3 regions of the Mesorhizobium sp. WSM4884 genome follow, and region 2 is predicted to be linked to each of the others. Evidence: predicted binding sites of a transcription regulator. Region 2 holds the regulator's gene; each other region holds the start of a gene.
The links. The regulator PhoB, encoded in region 2, activates phosphate uptake and scavenging genes when phosphate is short. The targets are predictions, from matches to a motif close to TGTCATNNANCTGTCAT.

Region 1 (6,886 bases), on a different contig from region 2:
CCGAAACGCTGGCGGGACAGCACCCCCCTTTGCCCTGCCGGGCATCTCCCCGCAAGGGGGAGATTGAACGCTCAGCCGGTTTCGCCAATCTCCAACGTTGGAGGAATGGCGGAGCACCAGAACTGCCAATCTCCCCCCTTGCGGGGGAGATGGCCGGCAGGCCAGAGGTGGGTGTGACGGATCACGGCGCCGGCTATCTTTTTTAATCGCCCCGCTAAATCGCCTTGATCAGGCGCAAAAGCCCCAGCATCTCCATCAGCGTGCCCTTGCGGAAGGCGATGTAGGTCGGCTCCTCCTGCCCGTGGAAGCGGCGCTTGAAGGCGGCCTGGCCCTGCAGGTTGAAGCGCGAGCGGTTGACCCAGGGCGACTCGTAGGCGCGCTGGAAGGCGCCGCGCCAGAAGCTCGATTCGGCAAAGCCGCTCGGCTCGACGTCGAGCAGCGGCGAGAGGCCGAGCGTGACGACCGAGATGCCCTCCTCGCGAAAGCGGTCGACGGCGAATTTGGTCAGGCCGATCTCGGCATGCGGCGTGGCGTCGACCTGCTTGCGCTTGAAGGCGGTGGTGTAGCCGATGACCTTGCCGTCGCTGAACAGCGGATCGAAATCCAGGATGGCGACGAGCTCGCCTCCGGGACCATGCAGGACGAAGCGGCGCATGTCGGCGCCGAGATGATCGGCGAAGGGCCGGTTGAGGAAGCCCATCTCCCAGCGCTTGACGATGCGCTCGCCGCGCCAGTTCTCGGAAAGCCGCGACACCTCGTCGAGGAGCATGTTTTTCCTGTCCTCGGCGAAGGTGAAGCCCTTCTTCGCCAGCCAGCGCTCCGAATAGCGCACGGTCTCGTTGCGCTTGCCGGAAAAATCATGCGCCGGCAGCTGCAGCCTGGTGTCGACGCCCAGCCGATTGACCTGATAGCCGAGCCCGGCCAGCACCTTTGCCGTGGCGGCGCTTATCTGCACGAACCAGGGGCCGCCGGCGGCCTCGACGAAACGCTTGATGTAGCCGGGCCGTTCCGCCGGGTCGACCACCGGATCGCCAAGCGCGAAATGGTGCTTCATCTTGGTGCCGAAGGCGATGTAGCCGTCGCCGTCACTGAAATAGGACAGTTTCTGCTGCACGGCGGTGGAATAGGCGAGCGAGAAGTCGCCATGCCGCCGCACCAGCGCCAGCCGCTCGAGATGCGTCAGCTCCCGCTTCGGCACCTTGGGCGCCGCGCCTTCGAGAAACCTGTCGATATGGATGCGCAGGGAGGGCATGAGCTTCCGCGTGCCGATGAACAGAGACCCGCAGCCCACGGGCCTCGAATCAGTCGCCTTGGCGCGACCGACTGTCGGTCATGTCGCGCCAGCGCCATATAGGATGCTATGGGCGGCGAATGAAGAGGAAATGTCCGAAGGCTGCACGGTGCCGAGCAGCTTGACTTTCCATGCGTTGTTATATAACTAGTTATCGTTTATTTCGAATGAGCTCGGCCATGGAAGACATATTGCGATCCCTCGGCTTTCTGTGCCTGGGCAGCAGGCTGAAGCGCATCGGCGAGCAATTGCAGGCCGATACGCAGCGCGTGCTGGATCAACTGGATGTGCGGATCCAGTCGAGCCAGTACCCCCTGCTCGCGGCGCTCGACAGACTGGGGCCACTGCCGGTCGGCGAGCTGGCGCAATCGCTCGGCGTCGCACAACCGGGTGTCACGCGTGCCGCGTCGCTGCTCACCGAGCTAGGCCTGGTCGAGGTCACGCAATCGAACGACGACCAGCGGCGCAGGATCGTCTCCCTCTCGGCAAGCGGCCGGCGGCTGGTCGATACCGCGAAGCGCGATGTCTGGCCGCGCATCGAGGGTGCGGTCGCGGAATTGTGCGCGGACCTCTCCGGGCCGCTGCTTGGCCAGCTCGCCGCCATCGAGGATCGGCTGGCCGCGACCTCGCTCGACCGCCGCGCGAAAAAGCCGGAGTCTGCGCGATGAAACACGTTCTCGACCGTCCCATCTGGAGCGCGCTTGCGACGCGCCACCAGGCCTTCGCGGAAGGCGACGGCCTCGCCCGGCGGTACCGGCCGTCGATCGTTCCTTTCGCTGCCACCGCGACGGACGACGAAGAAAGCCTGCGGGCTCTGGCCAGGCTGCTGCCGCCGCTTCAAAGCTCGATCGTGGTTCAGACCGATCCGATCGCCCTGCCTGCGGAAGTTTCCGCGGTCTCGACAGCGACCCTGGTGCAGATGACCGCCGAGCGGCCGACGCAGGCCGTGTCCGACGAACGGGTGCAACCACTGACACCCGACGATGCGGCCGAGATGCTCGCTCTGGCCTCGCTCACCAAACCCGGCCCGTTCACGCTGGAGGCTCTGAGCCTCGGCGAGTTCTGGGGCGTGAAGATCGACGGCAGGCTTGCGGCAATGGCCGGCGAGCGCATGAAGCAGCCCGGCCATTGCGAGCTCAGCGGCGTGTGCACGCATCCCGATTTCCGTGGCGGTGGCCTTGCCAGACTGCTGTCGCTGTTCGTGGCAAGCCGGATCATGGCGCGGGGCGAGGTTCCCTATCTCCACGCCTATGACAGCAACGCACTGGCCGTCGGCCTCTATGAGTCCATCGGCTTCCGCTTGAGAACCACCGTGAACATGGCCGTGGTTCGACGCGCTGGGTAGCTGGGGTTGCGGATGCCCCTCGTCGACGTCGGGGAGGCCTCAGCCAATCCCCAACGTCTGCGACGATGCCGCGTTCCAGATCGCACCAATCAGACGCCGATCTTGCCGCCGCCCTGCCTGGTGATGGCGACGACCGCCGGGCGCACCGGCATGTCCCGCTTGAAGTCCGGCCAGCGCGTCGACGGGTCCTCGTAGTAGGATGGGCGGCCGAAGCCTTCCCAGTCCTCGCCGCCGTCGCCCGGATGCTGCACCGAGACGAAGGCAGTCTGGTCGTCCGGCGCGAAGAGCGGGCCACACATTTCGGCGCCGATCGGCACGCGGAAGAACAGTTTTGAGGTCGCCCGCGCGGCACCTTCCGTATCGACCGCCCACAGGCCGTCGGTGCGGCCGGTGGCCTTCGGGCCCTGGCCGTCGGTGGCGACCCAGAGCCGGCCGGCCGAGTCGACGGCACAGTTGTCCGGCATGCCGAACCAGCCATGGGCTGTGGTCGCAGTCGAAAAGGTGGCGCCGACATCGGCAACGGAAGGATCGCCGCATTTCAGCAGCACTTCCCACCTGCCATTGGCGGCGGCGAAATCGCCGCCGTCCTCGACGATCTCGATGATGTGACCGAAGGCGTTCTCGGCGCGTGGGTTGGCGGCGTCGACCTGATCGGCCTTGCGCTTGGAATTGTTGGTCAGCATGACATAGACCTTGCCGTTGCCGGCATTGGGCTGGATGTCCTCCGGCCGGTCCATCTTGGTGGCGCCGAGCAGATCGGCGGCGCGCCGCGTCTCGATGAGAACGTCGGCCTGGGAGGCAAAGCCGTTCTCCGCCGTCAGCGGCGCCTTCCCGAACACGATCGGCATCCATTCGACCGAGCCGTCCTCGGCGAATTTGGCGACATGGAGCGTGCCGTCGTCGAGCAGGTTCATGTTTGCCGCGAGGTCATCGGGATTGAACTTACCAGTGGTGACGAATTTGTAGACATAGTCGAAGCGCTCGTCGTCGCCGAGGTAGAAGACGACGCGGCCGTCCTTGGCGACGATCGATTCGGCGCCCTCATGCTTGAAGCGGCCCATGGCGGTGCGCTTCCTCGGCACCGAATTCGGATCGTTGACGTCGACCTCGACGATCCAGCCGAAACGGTTGGGCTCGTTCGGCTCCTTGGCGAGGTTGAAGCGGTCGTAATGCGCGCCCCATTCGTAAGCGCCTTCCGGGATGCCGAGCCGCTTGTAGTTGGCGGCTTCCTTGTGGCCTTCCGGCAGCTCGCCCGAGAAATAGCCGTGGATGTTCTCCTCGGCCATCACATAGGTGCCCCAGGGCGTGACGCCGCCGGCGCAGTTGTTGACGGTGCCGATGACCTTGGTGCCGGACGGGTCGGCATTGGTCTTGACGCGGTCATGGCCAGCGACCGGGCCGGAAAGCAGCATCTGCGTGTTGGAGGTGATGCGGCGGTTGAGCTTGCCGTCGCGCACCACCTGCCATTTGCCGCCTTCCTTGCGGATCTCGACGATGGTGCCGCCATGGGCGGCCATCTCGACATCGACCTGCTCCTTCGAGAGCGCCGCGACCTCCGCAGCCTTCTTGCCGTCCTTCTCGACGATCTTGACGATGCCCGGGAACATCAGATGCGGGTTGGTGTATTCGTGGTTGACGACCAGAAGGCCATGCTCGGCCGAGCCGTCGATCGGGATATAGCCGATGTAATCGTTGTTGTAGCCGAACTGCCTGGCCTGGGCCCCGGCCGACTGCTTCAGCGGGTCGAAGTCCGGCGAATCGGCGAACAGCGGATCGCCCCAGCGCAACAACACGTCGGCGTCATAGCCCGGCGCGACATGGTGCTTGTCGTCGATACCGGCCTCGAGCTCGTCGAACTTGAAGGCCGAGGCCCCGGCGGCGCGCGCCTCGTCGGCCGCGACCAGCGCCAGCGGGCTGACGGCGGCGGCGATCGCCGAGACGGCCAGCGAACCCTTCAGGAAACCGCGGCGCGAGAAGCGAGCGGCAATGATCTCGCCCATGGTGCGGTTGTCGCTGGGATTGACGGGCGGGCCGTCATTCTCCTCGAGCTGGCTGGTGCGGAAGCGGGTTTCAGGGGATTGGGTCATGGCTGTCCTCTGGCTTCTTGAGGGTGGCTGGAACTGCGACCTGTCGATCCCTAAAGGTGCCCGATCACATTTTCGTGACATCGGCGTGATTAAACAAGACTGATTTGCCGGCTGATGATTTCTCAACTCGCTCGGCCGACATTGCATGTCGATCGCGACCAAGGACATTTTGGTTACGATTCGCCGAAGAGTCGCCGCGCGGGCGCCGACGGCGACAGCGGAGCGCATTCGGCTTCGATCCCGTAGGAGAGCGTCTGCCGGACGCGTTCAGCTTGACGGCTTCTCGTGCTTCGGAAACAACAACGGCAGCGGGCGCACGCAGGCCGCTTCGAGAGGGAATGAAAACCGTGAGTTTCTGGGGATTGGCGCAGCTTGGCGTTTCGACCGTGATCTTCCTGCTGGCGGCAACCGCGGCCAAGCAATGGGGGCTGGCGCCGAGCCTGGCCAAGATCATTTTGACGCTCGCGCTCTATTCGGCCGGCAATCTGATCATGCTGCGGCTGATCCGCGAATTCGGCATGTCGGTGTCGTTCAGCCTGTCGGCGGTGATCCAGTTGGTGTCGGTGAATGTCGTGGCGCTGGTCTTCTTCGGCGAACGATTGAATGCATTGCAAGCCACTGGCGTCGTGCTGGCGATCGCGGCCGTCGCTCTGATCACGCTCGGGCCCTATATGCAGCGGCTGTAGCCGGACCTAGAGCGTTTCACCGTTTCACGGAAACGGCGAACCGCTCTATCTCTTTGTTTTGACGCAATTCCGGACGGAAAACCGTTACACACTTTTCCTGGAATTGCTCTAAGGCCCCCGATGAAATCGACCGCCAACGCGCTGCTCAACCGGATAGAATTCCCGATGCTTCTGGCCGGGCTGGTGATCGCTGGCGGGCTATGGGGCCTGGTGGAACTCATGGAGGTGGCGCGCTCCACCAGCCCGCACGCCTTCGACACGGAAATCCTGCTCGCCGTCCGCCATGCCGGCCAACCGGACAGTCCGATCGGTCCGCCCTGGCTGCAAGGCGCGATGCGAGACATCACCGCGCTCGGCAGCACCACCGTGCTGGTGCTGATCACGACCGCGGCGATCGGCTACTTCCTGCTCATCCGCCGACCGGGGACGGCACTCTTCGTGTTCGTTTCGGTGGCCGGCGGGCAGGCGGTATCCAGTCTGCTCAAGCATGAGGTCGACCGGCCGCGGCCCGATCTCGTCTCGCACCTGGTCAACGAGACCTCGCTATCCTTTCCCAGCGGCCACGCGATGCTGTCTGCGGTCACCTATCTCACACTGGGCTCGCTCGCCGCGCGGTTCCTGCCGAACCGCAGGACGAAGATCTTCGTGCTCGGCCTCGCCGTGCTCACCACGGTGCTGGTCGGCACCAGCCGCGTCTATCTCGGCGTGCATTGGCCGTCGGACGTGCTCGCCGGCTGGTGCGCCGGCTTCGCTTGGGCCATGCTGTGCTGGCTTGCGGCCCGGGTGCTGCAGCGGCGCAATGTGGTGGCGGACAGCGAGTGATCCCCCGTCGATCCTTGGAATGATGCCTTAGACATTGGAATGTTTATACTGTACATCGACATTGCATGTTTTGACATGGATGCAGGTCGATGATGACTGCCGCACAGATGCGCGCTGCGAGGGCATTGGCCGGTATCGACCAGCGAACGCGCGCCGAGCGCGCCGGGGTTTCGCTTCCGACAATACAGCGCATGGAAGCGAGCGATGGCGTCGTCAGGGGCGTCGTCGACTCGCTGATGAAGTTCATCCAGGCGCTCGACGACATCGGTGTCGAGTTGATCGGCGAGAACCGGGCGAGCGAGCGCGGCGGCCGGGGCGTTCGCCTCAAGTCCACCGTGGCGCAGACCCAGCAAGGCTGAGCCGCGGCCGCCATCGAGCCAACCACGGATCATCAAACAGCCGCTTCGATCGGCTCGGCAAGTTTCGGGTTTGCGCGCGCAACGATCAGGCAGCCGGGGACGATCAGGCATGCCCCCGTCTCGCCGGGTTTCGCCAATCTCCAACGTTGCAGGACGAGCGAGGCGCCGAAGCTGCCAATCTCCCCCCTTGTGGGGGAGATGTCCGGCAGGACAGAGGGGGGCGCGAAGGAACGCGGCGCTCCAGTACCTTCTTGATCGTCGCACCCAAGGTCTCTGCTCATGCCCTGGCCCTGGCA
Region 2 (6,886 bases):
ACGGAAGCGCTTGCGCTGCACCCGGCCGTGGAACAGCGCAAACACCACCGCCAGGCAGGCGACGACGCCCACCACCCAGCTCCATCTGGCGCCGATCGAGCCGGCCGGCCCGCCACCCATCAGCTGGTAGGTGGCGTCGAGCGGCGCGACCGTCTGGCCGCTGGTGACCCACCAGGCGGCGCCGCGCCACACCAGCAGCCCGCCCAGTGTCACGATGAAGGCCGGCACCTCGAGATAGGCGATGACGAAGCCCTGGAACGCCCCGATCAGCAGACCGAGCGCCAGGCCGATGGCCAGCGCCAGCACCCAGATCCACGGATTGCCGAGCTCGAGCCCAACCATCCGCACCAGGAAATGCACCTGGGCAAAGCCCATGACCATGCCGATCAGCCCCTCGGCCGAGCCGACGGAGAGGTCGATGTTGCGCATGACGATGACCAGCACCATGCCGGAGGCCATGATGGCCACGGCCGAGGTCTGCACCGACAGGTTCCACAGATTGCGCGGCGTAAGGAACGTGCGGCTGTCGAAATCGAGCGGATTGACGCCGAGCCGCAGGCTCGAAATGACGTGCAGGCCGATCCAGATGATCAGAAGCGCGCCGACCATGCCGAGCATACGGGTGTCGAGTTCGGTCGCCTTGAGGAAACGGCCGATCGCGCTGAGTTCGGAAGCACGTGCGCGATCCGCGGCCGGGTTGGCCGGCGTATCAGAGGTCGTATCGGTCATGATATCCTCCCACCGGCTGCCGTCTGGCGCGGATGCCGGACCACGATGCTAGAGCAATTCGAGCGAAAGTGTGTACCGCTTTCCGTTCGGAATTGCGTGGAAACGAACCGTTGGGAGCGGCTTGGCGATCTTACTGGACGCTGAACTGCTCCATTCGCTTTCCCGGCTCTATTCGAGCGAGAAGCTCTTTGGCAAACGCCGCGGCTTTCCGGCCGCGGCGTTTGCTTTGGACCGTCTTAGGCCCGGTTCAATTGCAGACTGCGACCGCGCCAGCCGCGACGCCGGCGCAGACTTCGTCCTTCTTGATCCAGCCCGCGTCGATGACGATGTTGAGATTGTCCTTGGTGATGGCAATCGGGGTCAGGAACAGCGACTTGACGGTGTTGCCGCCAGGCGTGGTGAAGTCCTTGGCGCCGGCGATGTCGCCCATCTTCTTGCCGTCGGCGAGCTGCGAGGCGATCTCGGCGGCGTTCTTGCCGAGCTCGCGCGCGTCTTTCCACACCGACACGGTCTGCGTGCCGAGCGCGATGCGGTTGAGCGCCGCGTGGTCGCCGTCCTGGCCCGAGACCGGAACGGTGCCGGCCAGACCCTGAGCCGTCAGCGCCGCGACGACGCCCCCGGCAGTGCCGTCATTGGCCGCCACGACCGCATCGACCTTGTTGTCGTTGGCGGTCAGAAACTGCTCCATGTTCTTCTGTGCGTTGGCAGGCAGCCAGCCGTCCGTATAGGCTTCGCCGACATTCTTGATCTTGCCGCTGTCGATGGCTTCCTTCAGCACTTCCATCGAGCCCGCGAACAGGAAATCCGCATTCGGATCGGCACCCGAGCCCTTGATGAAGACGTAGTTGCCTTCAGGCTTGGCCTTGAACACCTCGCGGGCCTGCATGCGGCCGACTTCCTTGTTGTCGAAGGTCAGGTAGAACACGTCCTTGTTCTCGATCAGGCGGTCGTAGCCGACCACCGGAATGCCTTCGTCGAGCGCCTTCTGCACCGCCGGGCCGATCGCCGAGGCATCCTGCGCCAGGATGATCAACGCGTTTGCGCCCTGCGAGATCAGGCTTTCGACGTCGGTCAGCTGCTTGCCCGGATTGGACTGCGCGTCGGCCGAAATGTATTTGTCGCCGGCGGCCTCGATGGCTTTCTTCATTGCCGCTTCGTCGGTCTTCCAGCGCTCTTCCTGAAAATTCGACCACGAAACGCCGATCACCTTGTCCTTCGCCTCTGCGACCGACGCCAGCGTCAACGACATGGCGACACCCGCCAGCATGGCGGTTGCGAATCTCTTCATGATTTCCTCCCTGCGCCATCGCGGCGCTACCCAGACTGGCCCGAAGGCCGGCACAGAGGCTTTTTTTCGAGCCTCGAAAAAATACTGATCCAACGCCGAAGCGCTGTCAACTGCGATTCTGATGGTTTTTGAGGTGCCGCGAACTTTTTTTCGAGGCCCGCAATAAATAATGACAGCCCCGTCCGCTTCTGCCACTATTCCAAAACAGTTGCACAGAAGCGCGGAAGCGTTGCCCCGTTGGAACTGAATGAAACAAAAAATCCAGAGCGGTTCGGTGGTGCATCCGCGACTGAACCGATCTGGCGCGTCGCCGACGGCCCATGCATTATCAAGAGGCCGCGCTGACCGGGAGGAGAAAAATGTCGGTCGGGATCCGCCATGACGACCTGCGCCGGCGCAACCGCGCCATGGTGCTCTCGGCCGTGCGCCGCGCCGGCCAGCCGTCGCGCACGGAGATCGCCGCGACCACGGGGCTTAGCCACTCGACCATTTCGGCAATTTCCTCGGACCTGATCCAGGAAGGCATCCTGGCCGAGAGCAAGCCGAGCGAGGCGGCATCGCTTAAGCGCGGCCGGCCGCAGGTCGGCCTCGCCCTCAATCCCGAGGCGGCCGCGGTGGTGACGGTGGTGCTGTCGCTGAATTTCCTTTCCGTCGCCGTCATCGACTATGCCGGGCAGGTCATCGCCGAGGAGCAACGGCGCCTCGATACGCTGACCATGCCGCGCGACGAGCTGATCGGCGAATGTGTGGCGATCGTCCGGCGCCGGCTGAAAGATCCCGACCTCGATGTCGGCAGCGTTGCCCGCATCGCCATGGGTATCCAAGGCATCACCGATTCCCATGCGCGGGCAATGCTGTGGTCGCCGATCACGCCTTTGACCGACATTCCTTTCGCCAACATCCTGGAAAAGGAATTCGGCATCCCGGCCACCATGGAAAACGACTGCAACATGATGGCGGTGGCGCTGCAATGGCGAGACCCCAACCGCTATCGCGACAACTTCATAGCCATCCTGCTCTCGCACGGCATCGGCATGGGCCTGGTGCTGAAGGGCGAGCTGTTCACCGGCACGCATTCTTCCGGAGGCGAGTTCGGCCATATGATCCATCGTCCGGGCGGCGCGCTCTGCCGTTGCGGACGCCGCGGCTGCGTCGAGGCCTATGCCGGCAACTACGCCATCTGGCGCAGCGCCATGAAGATGAGCGAGGACGCCGAGCCGGTCGATGTCGGCGACGCCGACATGCGGGCGCTTGCCGCCAAGGCGCGCGAGAAGGACGGCCCGGAGCGCGAGGCATACCGCCGGGCGGGCGAGGCGCTGGGCTTCGGCCTGGGCAGCTTGTTCGCGCTGATCGACCCGGCGCCGGTCGCCATGGTCGGCGTCAGCGCCGCCGCTTTCGACCTGATCGAGCCGTCGCTGCGCGAGGCCATCGCCCAAACCGCCGGTGGCCAGCACTCGGAATCGATCTCCTTCGACACCGAGCCGAACGAATTGCCGCTGATCCGCGAGGGCTGCGCCATGCGCGCGCTGACCTTCGTCGACCAGGAGATTTTCGCGCCGGGCGTGCAGACAAGAGCGGGCAAGCACGTCGCCTGAACAGCTTTGAAGTGATCGTGTCCTGCTAGACGTCGGAGATTTGCGAAGGTCCCGAAGCTTCGTCATACCAGGGCGAAGCAGGAGCGAAGCTCCGTCGCGAAGACCTTGGAATCCGTGCCGTTACCTCGGACGCAGGGCGCAGCGGAACGGAATTCTGCACCGTAGTGGCGCGTCGACGTCACGGAATGGATCCTCGGGTCTGCGCTGCGTCGCTTCGCTCCTTGCTCCGCCCGTGGATGACGAAGTCAGAAGCGTCTGAGCCAATCGCCGGCGCATACGATCGGATTCAACCTGTTACCGCCTCCACAGGAAGACTAATCCTCGCGGATCGCGTACCCCGCCCCGCGTATGGTGCGGATGACATCGGGCATGCGGCCGTTGTTGACGGCCTTGCGCAGGCGCCCGACATGCACGTCGACCGTGCGCTCGTCGATATAGATCGTCTCGCCCCAGACGTTGTCGAGCAACTGGCTGCGCGAGAACACCCGGCCGGGGTGCCGCATCATGAACTCGAGCAGCCGGAACTCGGTCGGGCCAAGCCTGATCTCGCTCTTCTTGCGGTAGACGCGGTGCGATTCACGGTCGAGCACGATGTCGCCGACCTTGAGCACGCTCGAAAGCACCTCCGGCTTGGCGCGGCGCAACAGCGCCTTGACCCTGGCCATGAATTCAGGCGTCGAGAACGGCTTGACCAGATAGTCGTCGGCGCCCGTCGAGAGGCCGCGCACCCTGTCGCTTTCCTCGCCGCGCGCCGTCAGCATGATGATCGGCAGCCGTTCGGTCTCGGGCCGCATCCTGAGGCGCCGGCAAAGCTCGATGCCGGAAACCGCCGGCACCATCCAGTCGAGCACCAGGAGATCGGGCACGTTCTCCTGCAGGCGGATTTCGGCTTCGTCGCCGCGGGTGACCACCTCGACCTGATAGCCTTCGGATTCGAGGTTGTAGCGGAGCAACACCCCCAGCGGCTCCTCGTCCTCCACCACCATGATACGTGGCGCGATCATTTAGCAGGTACCTTCGCTGTCAGGCCGCCGGCGCCGACATCGCCGTCTCGTCCTGCTTCGGACGGTTCGCGGGCAATTGGGTGCCGGTCAGCACATAATAGGCGTTCTCGGCGATGTTGGTGACGTGGTCGCCGATGCGCTCCAGATTCTTGGCGCAGAACAGGAGATGCGTGCAGGCCGTGATGTTGCGCGGATCCTCCATCATGTAGGTCAGAAGCTCGCGGAAGACGGAGGTGTATTTGACGTCGATGCGCTCGTCGTCGTTCCGGAGCTTGGCGAGCGCCGTGGCGTCGCCCGCCGTGTACTCCTCGATCACGCCCTGGACCTGGATCAGCACCAGCTGCGCCATCGAGTCGATGGAGTGCGACAGGTCGCGCGGCGCGGCGCTGACGCCGACGGAGCCGACGCGCTTGGCGATGTTCTTGGCGAGGTCGCCGATGCGCTCGAGGTCGCCGGCCATGCGGATGGCGCCGACCACACTGCGCAGGTCGTCGGCCATCGGCTGGCGCTTGGCGATCAACGTGATAGCGCGATCGTCGAGCTCGCGCTGCCGTGCGTCCATGATGGCGTCGTCGGAAACCACGCGCTGCGCCAGCGCGTTGTCGGAATTGAGCAGGGCCTTGGTCGACGCGCCGACCATCGAGCCGGCGAGATCGCCCATATCACGGATAAGCTGGCTGATCTGCCTCAGATCCTCGTCGAAGGAAGCGACCGTATGGGCCATGATTATGTCCTCGTATGAACTCAGCCGAAGCGGCCGGTGATATAGTCCTGCGTGCGCTTCTCGCGAGGCGAGGTGAAGATCTTCTCCGTCCGGTCGAACTCGACCAGCTCGCCGAGATACATGAACGCCGTCTGCCGCGACACGCGCGCCGCCTGCTGCATGTTGTGGGTGACGATCACGATCGTGTAGTCGGCCTGCAGCTCGTCGATCAGCTCTTCGATCTTGGCGGTCGACAGCGGGTCGAGCGCCGAGGCCGGCTCGTCGAGCAGGATGACCTCCGGCTTCACCGCCACGGTGCGGGCGATGCAAAGCCGCTGCTGCTGACCACCGGAAAGGCTCTGGCCGCTGGCGTTGAGCTTGTCCTTGACCTCGCTCCAGAGCGCCGCGCGCTTCAGCGCCGATTCGACGCGGTTGTCCATTTCGGCCTTGCTGATCTTCTCGTACAGCCTGACGCCGAAGGCAATGTTCTCGTAGATCGACATCGGGAACGGCGTCGGCTTCTGGAACACCATGCCGATCTTGGTCCTGAGCAGGTTGAGGTCCTGCGAGCGGTCGAGAATGTTCTTGCCGTCGAGCAGCACCTGGCCTTCCGCGCTCTGCTTCGGGTAAAGCTCGTAGATGCGGTTCAGCACGCGCAGCAGCGTCGACTTCCCGCAGCCCGACGGCCCGATGAAGGCGGTGACGCTGCGCTCGGGCAGCGACAGGTTGATGTCCTTCAGCGCCTTCGACTGGCCATAGTAGAAGTTGAGGTTCTTGACCTCGATCTTGGCCTTCTCGACGGCCGTGTCGGCTACGTTAAGGTCGGTGGACAACATAGGTTTCATCTGTCCTCTCTGCGTCCGGTAAGGCTGCGGGCGAAGATGCTCAGCCCGAGAACCGTCAGGGTGATTATGAGCGCGCCCGTCCAGGCCAGCTGCTGCCATTCCTCATAGGGACTTAGGGCGAACTGGAAGATGGTCACCGGAAGACTGGCCATCGGAGCGTTGAGATTGCTCGACCAGAACTGGTTGTTAAGCGCGGTGAAGAGCAGGGGCGCCGTCTCGCCGGAAATGCGGGCGATCGCCAGCAATATGCCGGTGACGATGCCGGAAAGCGCCGCGCGATAGGCGACCGAACGGATCACCACCCAGCGCGGCGCGCCGATGGCGGTGCCGGCTTCGCGCAAGGCGTTGGGCACCAGGTTGAGCATGTCCTCGGTGGTGCGCACCACGACGGGGATCACAAGGATGGACAGCGCGACCGCGCCGGCGATCGCCGAGAAATGGCCCATCGGCCGCACCATCAGCTCATAGACGAACAGGCCGACGATGATGGACGGCGCCGACAGCAGAATGTCGTTGATGAAACGCACCACCGTGGTGAGCCGCGAGAAGCGCCCGTACTCCGCCATATAGGTCCCGGCGAGCACACCGATCGGCGTGCCGACGACGATGCCGATGATGGTCATGATGATGCTGCCGTAGATGGCGTTGAGCAGGCCGCCGGCATCGCCGGGCGGTGGCGTCATCTCGGTAAAGACCACCAGCGAAACGCCGGACAGGCCTTT
Region 3 (6,886 bases), on a different contig from region 2:
TGAAGAAGGTCGCGTTCGTCTGGGAATGACGGGTACCGCCTGAAGCGCCGCGTCCGAAACGGATTCAGGCGACGCGCCCCAAGTCTCTGTTGGATGCATGTCTCCCAAAACCGCCGCGCGCCTCTGGGCGACATGCATCGGGTTACAATCCATTACAAAGTGTGCGCTTCCATCAGCGGTCAGCACCATTCGCCGCATTGCACCATGACGCGCGCCCCGCTATCGATCTCACAAGATTTTGAGAGGGATTGAGCCATGCGTATCGCAGCGATTGCCACCGGAAAGAACCCGCCCGAGGACATCAACGTCATCATCGAAGTGCCGATCGGCGGCGAGCCGATCAAGTACGAGATGGACAAGGAGGCCGGCACGCTGTTCGTCGACCGCTTCCTGCACACCTCGATGCGCTATCCCGGCAATTACGGCTTCGTACCGCACACGCTGTCGGGCGACGGCGACCCGATCGACGTCCTGGTCTGCAACACGCGCGCGCTGGTGCCGGGCTGCGTCATCAATGTGCGGCCGATCGGCGTGCTGATCATGGAGGACAATGCCGGCCAGGACGAGAAGGTGATCGCTGTGCCGTCGCCGAAGCTGACTTTGCGCTACGAGAACGTCACCGAATACACGCACCTGCCGGAAATCACCCGCCATCAGGTGCAGCACTTCTTCGAGCACTACAAGGACCTCGAACCCGGCAAATGGGTCAAGATCGAGGGCTGGCACGATTCCAAATATGCCAAGAAGATGATCGTCGATGCGATCGAACGGGCGAAGGCGGCGAAATAAGCCATTTTGTTTTGAGCTTGATCTTGCCCAAACCCGGGTCCCACTTTTTGGGATCAGGCTCTAGTTGTCCACCCGGCCGAAGTCCGGCACTTTGCCGATCACTTCGCGCTTGTCCTTGCCGCAGGTAAAACCCTTCGCCTTTTCGTCGGCGAGCTTGCGTGCCTGGTCGTTGGCCTGAGGATTGGCGGTGGCGAGCACCAGGCCGACGGTGCAGCCTTCATGCTCCTCCGGCTGTGCTACTTTCGCGACGACCAGCACCTCGGTCGGCTTGTTCTCGTCTTCGGGATTGCTGATCTCGCGTCGATGGATGACCGCGAAGGGCACGGCCTTGTCGCCATTGGTTTCGATCCGCCACTCGACCTTCGGGCCAGCGGTGTTGAGCCCGGAAAAACTCTCCCAGACAGCGGTCATGTCGTCGGAAGGAAAGCCGTAATAGACGGATTCGCGGGCGTCGTCGTAGCCGATCAGCACCGGATAGCCGCGATAGCCGGCGCAGACGAGGCTCGCCCAGTCACTGTCGCCTTCTTCCGACTGCGCGTAGGTCACGCAGTCCTTCTTCCAGTCGAGATCGGTATAGGCGCTGGAGATGTCGCCGGCATGGACCGCCTGGCAGAAACCGGCGAGGGCAAGCGGGACGAGAAGCGCGCGCATGGCTGACAACTCCGTTCGAGGTGCCGAAGCGTAGCGCCAATCATTATTTCTTCAAGCTGGCCTCGATCAGGAGATCGGCGTTGCGGGCGACCGATGCCGCCGGTCCGCCGAGGCCGAACAACTGGCCGCTGATATAGGCGCCCTCGATCAGGAGCAGCAGCCCGTCGCCGAGCGTGTCCGAGTCAGCCGCGCCAATCGCCGCGGCCATGGCGCGCAGGCGCCGGCGCAGTTCCTGCTTGTTGGCCTCGCTGACCACGCGCGCCGGATGGCCGTGCTCGGGATATTCGACCGCCGCATTGGTCATGCCGCAGCCGCGATAGTCCGGCCGCTGCGTGCGTTTGCCGACGCGGGTGAGGAAGGCGATGATCTGGGCGCGCGGATTGCCCGGATGCGCATCGACCGCTTCGTCGAAACGCTGCCAGAATTCGAGGTCGTATTGGCGCAGATAGGAAGCGGCGAGTTCGTCCTTCGACGGGAAGCTGCGGTAGAGGCTGGGCTTGGTGACGCCGGCACGCCTGACGATCTCGTCGACGCCGATCGCCCGGATGCCTTCGCGGTAGAACAGGTCGCGCGCCACGCCGAGGATCTTGTCGGCGGCCTTCGGCGCCGCGGCGGCGGGCACCTCGTTCGTCGACATTTCAATTTTATTGTCCGATGCCATTCAACAAACTCGCTTGACAATGTTACTGACCGGTACGTATGTATGACGCCATCCCATTGCAACGTACCGGTCAGTAACGTGATAGCCCAGTCCCGCCCGTTTGGCCAGCGCTACGCCTTCGTCGTCGTTGCGGTCATTTTTCTCTGCCTGCTGATCGCCGCCGGGCTTCGCTCCGCGCCCTCTGTCATGATGCTGCCGCTGGAGGCGAGCTTCGGCTGGCGTCGCGACGTGATCTCGATGGCTGCCGGCGTCGGCATCCTGCTTTATGGGCTGACCGGGCCGTTCGCCGCGGCGCTGATGGAGCGCATCGGGCTGCGCCGCACGCTGCTGGCCGCGCTGCTGATCATGTCGGGCTCGACCGCGCTCAGCCTGCTGATGGCCGAGCCATGGCATCTCTTCATCACCTGGGGCGTATTTTCCGGCATCGGCTCCGGCGCGGTGGCGAGCGTGCTCGGCGCCACCATCGTCAACCGCTGGTTCAAGACCAATCGCGGCCTGATGATGGGCGTGATGTCGGCATCGAGCGCCACCGGCATGCTGGTCTTCCTGCCGCTGATCGCCTCGCTGGCCCAGGCCGGTGGCTGGAAGCCGGTGGCGATTGCCGTTGCCGTTGCTACCGCTGCCCTGGTGCCGATCGTGTTCCTGCTGGTCCCGGAGCGCCCGGCCTCGATCGGCCAGGTCCGCTACGGCGCCGATGCGAACGACGTGCCACCGGTGTCGCCGGCGTCGCAAGGCAATTTCCTGACGCACACGCTCTCCACGCTGCGCCGAGCAGCGGGTACGAGGGTGTTCTGGTATCTCTTCGCCACCTTCTTCGTCTGCGGCTTCACCACCAACGGTCTCGTCGGCACGCATCTCATCGCCTTCTGCGGCGACATGGGCATCGGCGAGGTGCAGGCGGCCGGCCTGCTGTCGATGATGGGCATATTCGACCTGATCGGCACCACGCTGTCCGGCTGGCTCACCGACCGGTTCGACCCACGCAAGCTGCTCGGCGTCTATTACGCCGCGCGCGGCCTGTCGCTGATCTACCTGCCCTATTCCGGCTTCTCGGCGGTCAGCCTAATCATCTTCGCCGTGCTCTACGGGCTCGACTGGATCGCCACCGTGCCGCCCACGCTCCGCCTCGCCAACGAAGCCTTCGGCGACCGCAGCGGGCCGATCGTCTTCGGCTGGATCGTCGCCGGTCACCAGGTGGGCGCGGCGGCAGCGGCTGCCTTCGGCGGCACGATGCGGGAACTGCAGGGCAATTACGAGCTGGCGTTCCTGATCGCCGGCATGACCGGCATCGCCGCAGCCTGCATCTCGCTGCTGATCAACACCAGCCGGCCGGCATTCGATCCGGAGCCGCAGGCGGCTTGAGGTGCATCACCTTCTCCCACAAGGGGAGAAGGAAAGAGCGGTTCACTGTTATCAAAACTTCATGGTTCCGATATGCGCCTGAAACATTGAGGCTGGAGCTTGGCGGTCCCGTTCAACGCCATCCGGAGACAGCCATGAACAAGCTCTCGTTGACCCGCCGCGCTTTCGTCACCTCAGCCAGCGCCTTTGGCCTTGTCGGTGCCTCCGGTCTGACGCTGCCTTACTATTCGCGCGCCAATCAGCGGCCGGCCTTCACCCATGGCGTCCAGTCCGGCGATGTCGACGCCACCTCCGGCATGGTCTGGACCCGCACCGACCGCCCGGCGCGCGTGATGTATGAAGTGTCGACGACGGAGAGCTTCGCCGACGCAGTCAGGCTCGCGCCGCTCGATACCTCGCCCGCCAGCGACTACACGGTGAAGCGGCTGCTCACCGACCTCGCCGCCGACCAGGACATCTTCTACCGCATGACCGCTGCCGACCTTTCCGACGTCAACGCCGTCTCCGAGCCGATCGTCGGCCGCTTCCGCACCGCGCCGGCCTCGAAGCGCGACGTGCGCTTCGCCTGGTCGGGCGACACCGCCGGCCAGGGGTGGGGCATCGACGAGACCGGCATGAAGACCTATTCCACCATCGCCAAGCACACGCCGGACTTCTTCCTGCATTCGGGCGACACGATCTATGCCGACGGCGCCATGAAGGACGAGGTCGATCTGCCCGGCGGCGGCAAGTGGAGGAACGTCGTCATGATCGACGGCAAGCGCAAGGTCGCCGAGACGCTCGACGAGTATCGTGACCAGTGGAAGTACAACATGATGGACAAGCACGTGCTTGGCCTCTCCGCCATCTGTCCGACCTTCTACCAGTGGGACGACCACGAGGTGCTGAACAACTGGTCGGATTCGAAGAACCTGACCGCGGACGACCGTTACAAGGAAAAGTCGATCCACGTGCTGGCCGCGCGTGCCGCGCGCGCCTTCCACGAGATGACGACGATCCGCTACGAGCCGTCGGAGCCGGGCCGCGTCTACCGCAAGATCGCCTACGGGCCGCTGCTCGACGTCTTCTTCCTCGACATGCGCTCCTATCGCGGCCCGAACGGCCCGGACCTGGAGGAAACGCTGACGCCGAAGTCGCGCATGCTTGGCGAGCAGCAGACCAAGTGGCTGAAGCGCGAGCTGGCGAACTCCAAGGCGACCTGGAAGATCATCGCCGCCGACATGCCGCTCAGCCTCGTCGTGTGGGACGACGCGGCGAAAAAGGTCGGCTTCGAAGCCGTCAGCAATCACGACAATGGCGCGCCGAAGGGCCGCGAGCTCGAGTTCGCCGACCTGCTGCGCTACATCAAGAACGCCGGCATCACCAACACCGTGTGGCTCACCGCCGATGTCCACTACACTGCGGCGCACTACTACAATCCGGACAAGGCGCAGTTCCAGGACTTCAATCCGTTCTGGGAGTTCGTCTCAGGCCCGATCCACGCCGGCACCTTCGGCCCCAACGAGCTCGACATGACTTTCGGCCCCGAGTTGAAGTTCATCAAGGCGCCGACCGCCGAGCAGGGCCAGAACCTGCCGCCTTCGGCGGGGCTACAGTTCTTCGGCCTGGTCGATATTTCCGGCGCCACCGAGCAGCTCACCGTGCGGCTGATGGATCGCGACGACAACGAGCTCTACAAGGTCACGCTCGACCCGGTGCGATCGGCGTAGGAAGCGACGCTGCCACCTTGGTTCGTCATCCTTGGGCGGAGCGACGCGCAGCGGAGCGCAGACCCAAGGATCCATGCCATGATGCCAAAGCGTCGCGGCGGTCCAGAACTGATTCCACAGTGTCGAGATCAGAGTTGGTCAGAACGGGTGACCGGAGGTTGTTCTGTGCCGTTTGGGCTCTTGAGCCAGGTCACGGCATGGATCCCAGGGTCTCCGCGACGGAGCTTCGCTCCTGCTTCGCCCAGGGATGACGACGGCACTTGCCGTCGTCAATCCGGATAGCAGGTCGCGGGAACGTTGGGCCATACCGCCGCGTCGCAGTTCGCTGCTTTCTGCCGCTGCTTGAAGGCGGCGCTGACCGGGCCGGTGACGATCGGGTCGACGCCGTCGGGGGCGTCGGCGAACATCTGCTCGGCCGTCCGCGTGTCGGACGAGCGCACCGGGTTGGCTTGCTTGAGGGCTGCCGCCGACTGTGCCGCGCCAGCCGCAATCAGCACGCCGAGCGCCGCCCAAGCGAAAACGGGACGCAATCTGGACATCTGATCGGTCATGAACATCGAACTGCCCGGCCCCTCAAAGGTTCCGCCTTGGTTAACAGAATCATTTCACACCAAGACGTTTAAGAATCAGTGACCATGTATTTGGGGCGGGGCCTCCCCTTTCGCAATTGCGAAAAACCTTGTATGAGCCGCGCAACCGAAAAAGGCGGCGCTTTTGGGCCTGCTGCCTGCAACGCTCCCGAGACCAGACAAATGAACCTCCGCAATATCGCGATCATCGCGCATGTCGACCATGGGAAAACCACCCTCGTCGATCAGCTCCTGAAACAGTCCGGCGCCTTCCGCGACAACCAGCGCGTCGCCGAGCGCGCCATGGATTCCAACGACCTCGAAAAGGAACGCGGCATCACCATCCTTGCCAAGGCGACCTCGGTCGACTGGAAGGGTACCCGCATCAACATCGTCGACACGCCCGGACACGCCGATTTCGGCGGTGAGGTCGAGCGCATCCTGTCGATGGTGGATTCGGCGATCGTGCTCGTCGATGCCGCCGAGGGCCCGATGCCGCAGACCAAATTCGTCGTCGGCAAGGCGCTCAAGGTCGGCCTGCGCCCGATCGTCGTCATCAACAAGATCGACCGCCCGGACGCCCGCCACATCGAGGTGGTCAACGAGGTGTTCGACCTCTTCGCCGCGCTCGACGCCACCGACGAGCAGCTCGATTTCCCGATCCTCTACGGTTCCGGCCGCGACGGCTGGGTTTCTGAAAACCCGGAAGGTCCGAAGGATCAGGGTCTGGCGCCGCTCTTCGACCTCGTCGTCAAGCACGTGCCGGCGCCGACCGTGCATCCCGGCCCGTTCCGCATGATCGGCACCATTCTGGAAGCCAACCCGTTCCTCGGCCGCATCATCACCGGCCGCATCGAGTCCGGCTCGCTGAAGCCCAACCAGGCGGTCAAGGTGCTGCACCATGACGGCACGCAGATCGAGACCGGACGTATCTCGAAAATCCTCGCCTTTCGCGGCCTCGAGCGCCAGCCGATCGAGGAAGCGCAGGCAGGCGACATCGTGGCGATCGCCGGTCTGTCGAAGGGCACCGTCGCCGACACTTTCTGCGACCCGAGCGTGACCGAGCCGCTGCACGCGCAGCCTATCGATCCGCCGACGGTGACGATGTCCTTCCTCGTCAACGACAGCCCGCTTGCCGGCACCGA

Region 1: a site for PhoB is predicted at 4,787-4,803, ahead of P9236_RS23765 (PhoX family phosphatase). Genes of this name have one in related genera too.
Region 3: a site for PhoB is predicted at 3,510-3,526, ahead of P9236_RS18540 (alkaline phosphatase). Genes of this name have one in related genera too.

The regions. Positions count from the first base shown of each region.
Region 1 covers NZ_JARTVO010000018.1:16,827-23,712, forward strand. Annotated here, with positions in the region: gene P9236_RS23750 (phosphatidylglycerol lysyltransferase domain-containing protein) at 215-1,252, opposite strand; gene P9236_RS23755 (MarR family transcriptional regulator) at 1,471-1,959, shown strand; gene P9236_RS23760 (GNAT family N-acetyltransferase) at 1,956-2,636, shown strand; gene P9236_RS23765 (PhoX family phosphatase) at 2,726-4,723, opposite strand; gene P9236_RS23770 (hypothetical protein) at 5,071-5,409, shown strand; gene P9236_RS23775 (phosphatase PAP2 family protein) at 5,530-6,231, shown strand; gene P9236_RS23780 (helix-turn-helix domain-containing protein) at 6,321-6,590, shown strand; gene P9236_RS23785 (hypothetical protein) at 6,623-6,886, opposite strand, start outside.
Region 2 covers NZ_JARTVO010000013.1:143,494-150,379, reverse strand. Annotated here, with positions in the region: gene P9236_RS20695 (sugar ABC transporter permease) at 1-729, opposite strand, end outside; gene xylF (D-xylose ABC transporter substrate-binding protein) at 977-2,017, opposite strand; gene P9236_RS20685 (ROK family transcriptional regulator) at 2,377-3,612, shown strand; gene phoB (phosphate regulon transcriptional regulator PhoB) at 3,927-4,616, opposite strand; gene phoU (phosphate signaling complex protein PhoU) at 4,636-5,343, opposite strand; gene pstB (phosphate ABC transporter ATP-binding protein PstB) at 5,361-6,164, opposite strand; gene pstA (phosphate ABC transporter permease PstA) at 6,161-6,886, opposite strand, start outside.
Region 3 covers NZ_JARTVO010000011.1:67,130-74,015, reverse strand. Annotated here, with positions in the region: gene P9236_RS18565 (GNAT family N-acetyltransferase) at 1-29, shown strand, start outside; gene ppa (inorganic diphosphatase) at 256-789, shown strand; gene P9236_RS18555 (hypothetical protein) at 850-1,440, opposite strand; gene P9236_RS18550 (TetR/AcrR family transcriptional regulator) at 1,484-2,101, opposite strand; gene P9236_RS18545 (MFS transporter) at 2,180-3,463, shown strand; gene P9236_RS18540 (alkaline phosphatase) at 3,598-5,172, shown strand; gene P9236_RS18535 (hypothetical protein) at 5,442-5,711, opposite strand; gene typA (translational GTPase TypA) at 5,925-6,886, shown strand, end outside.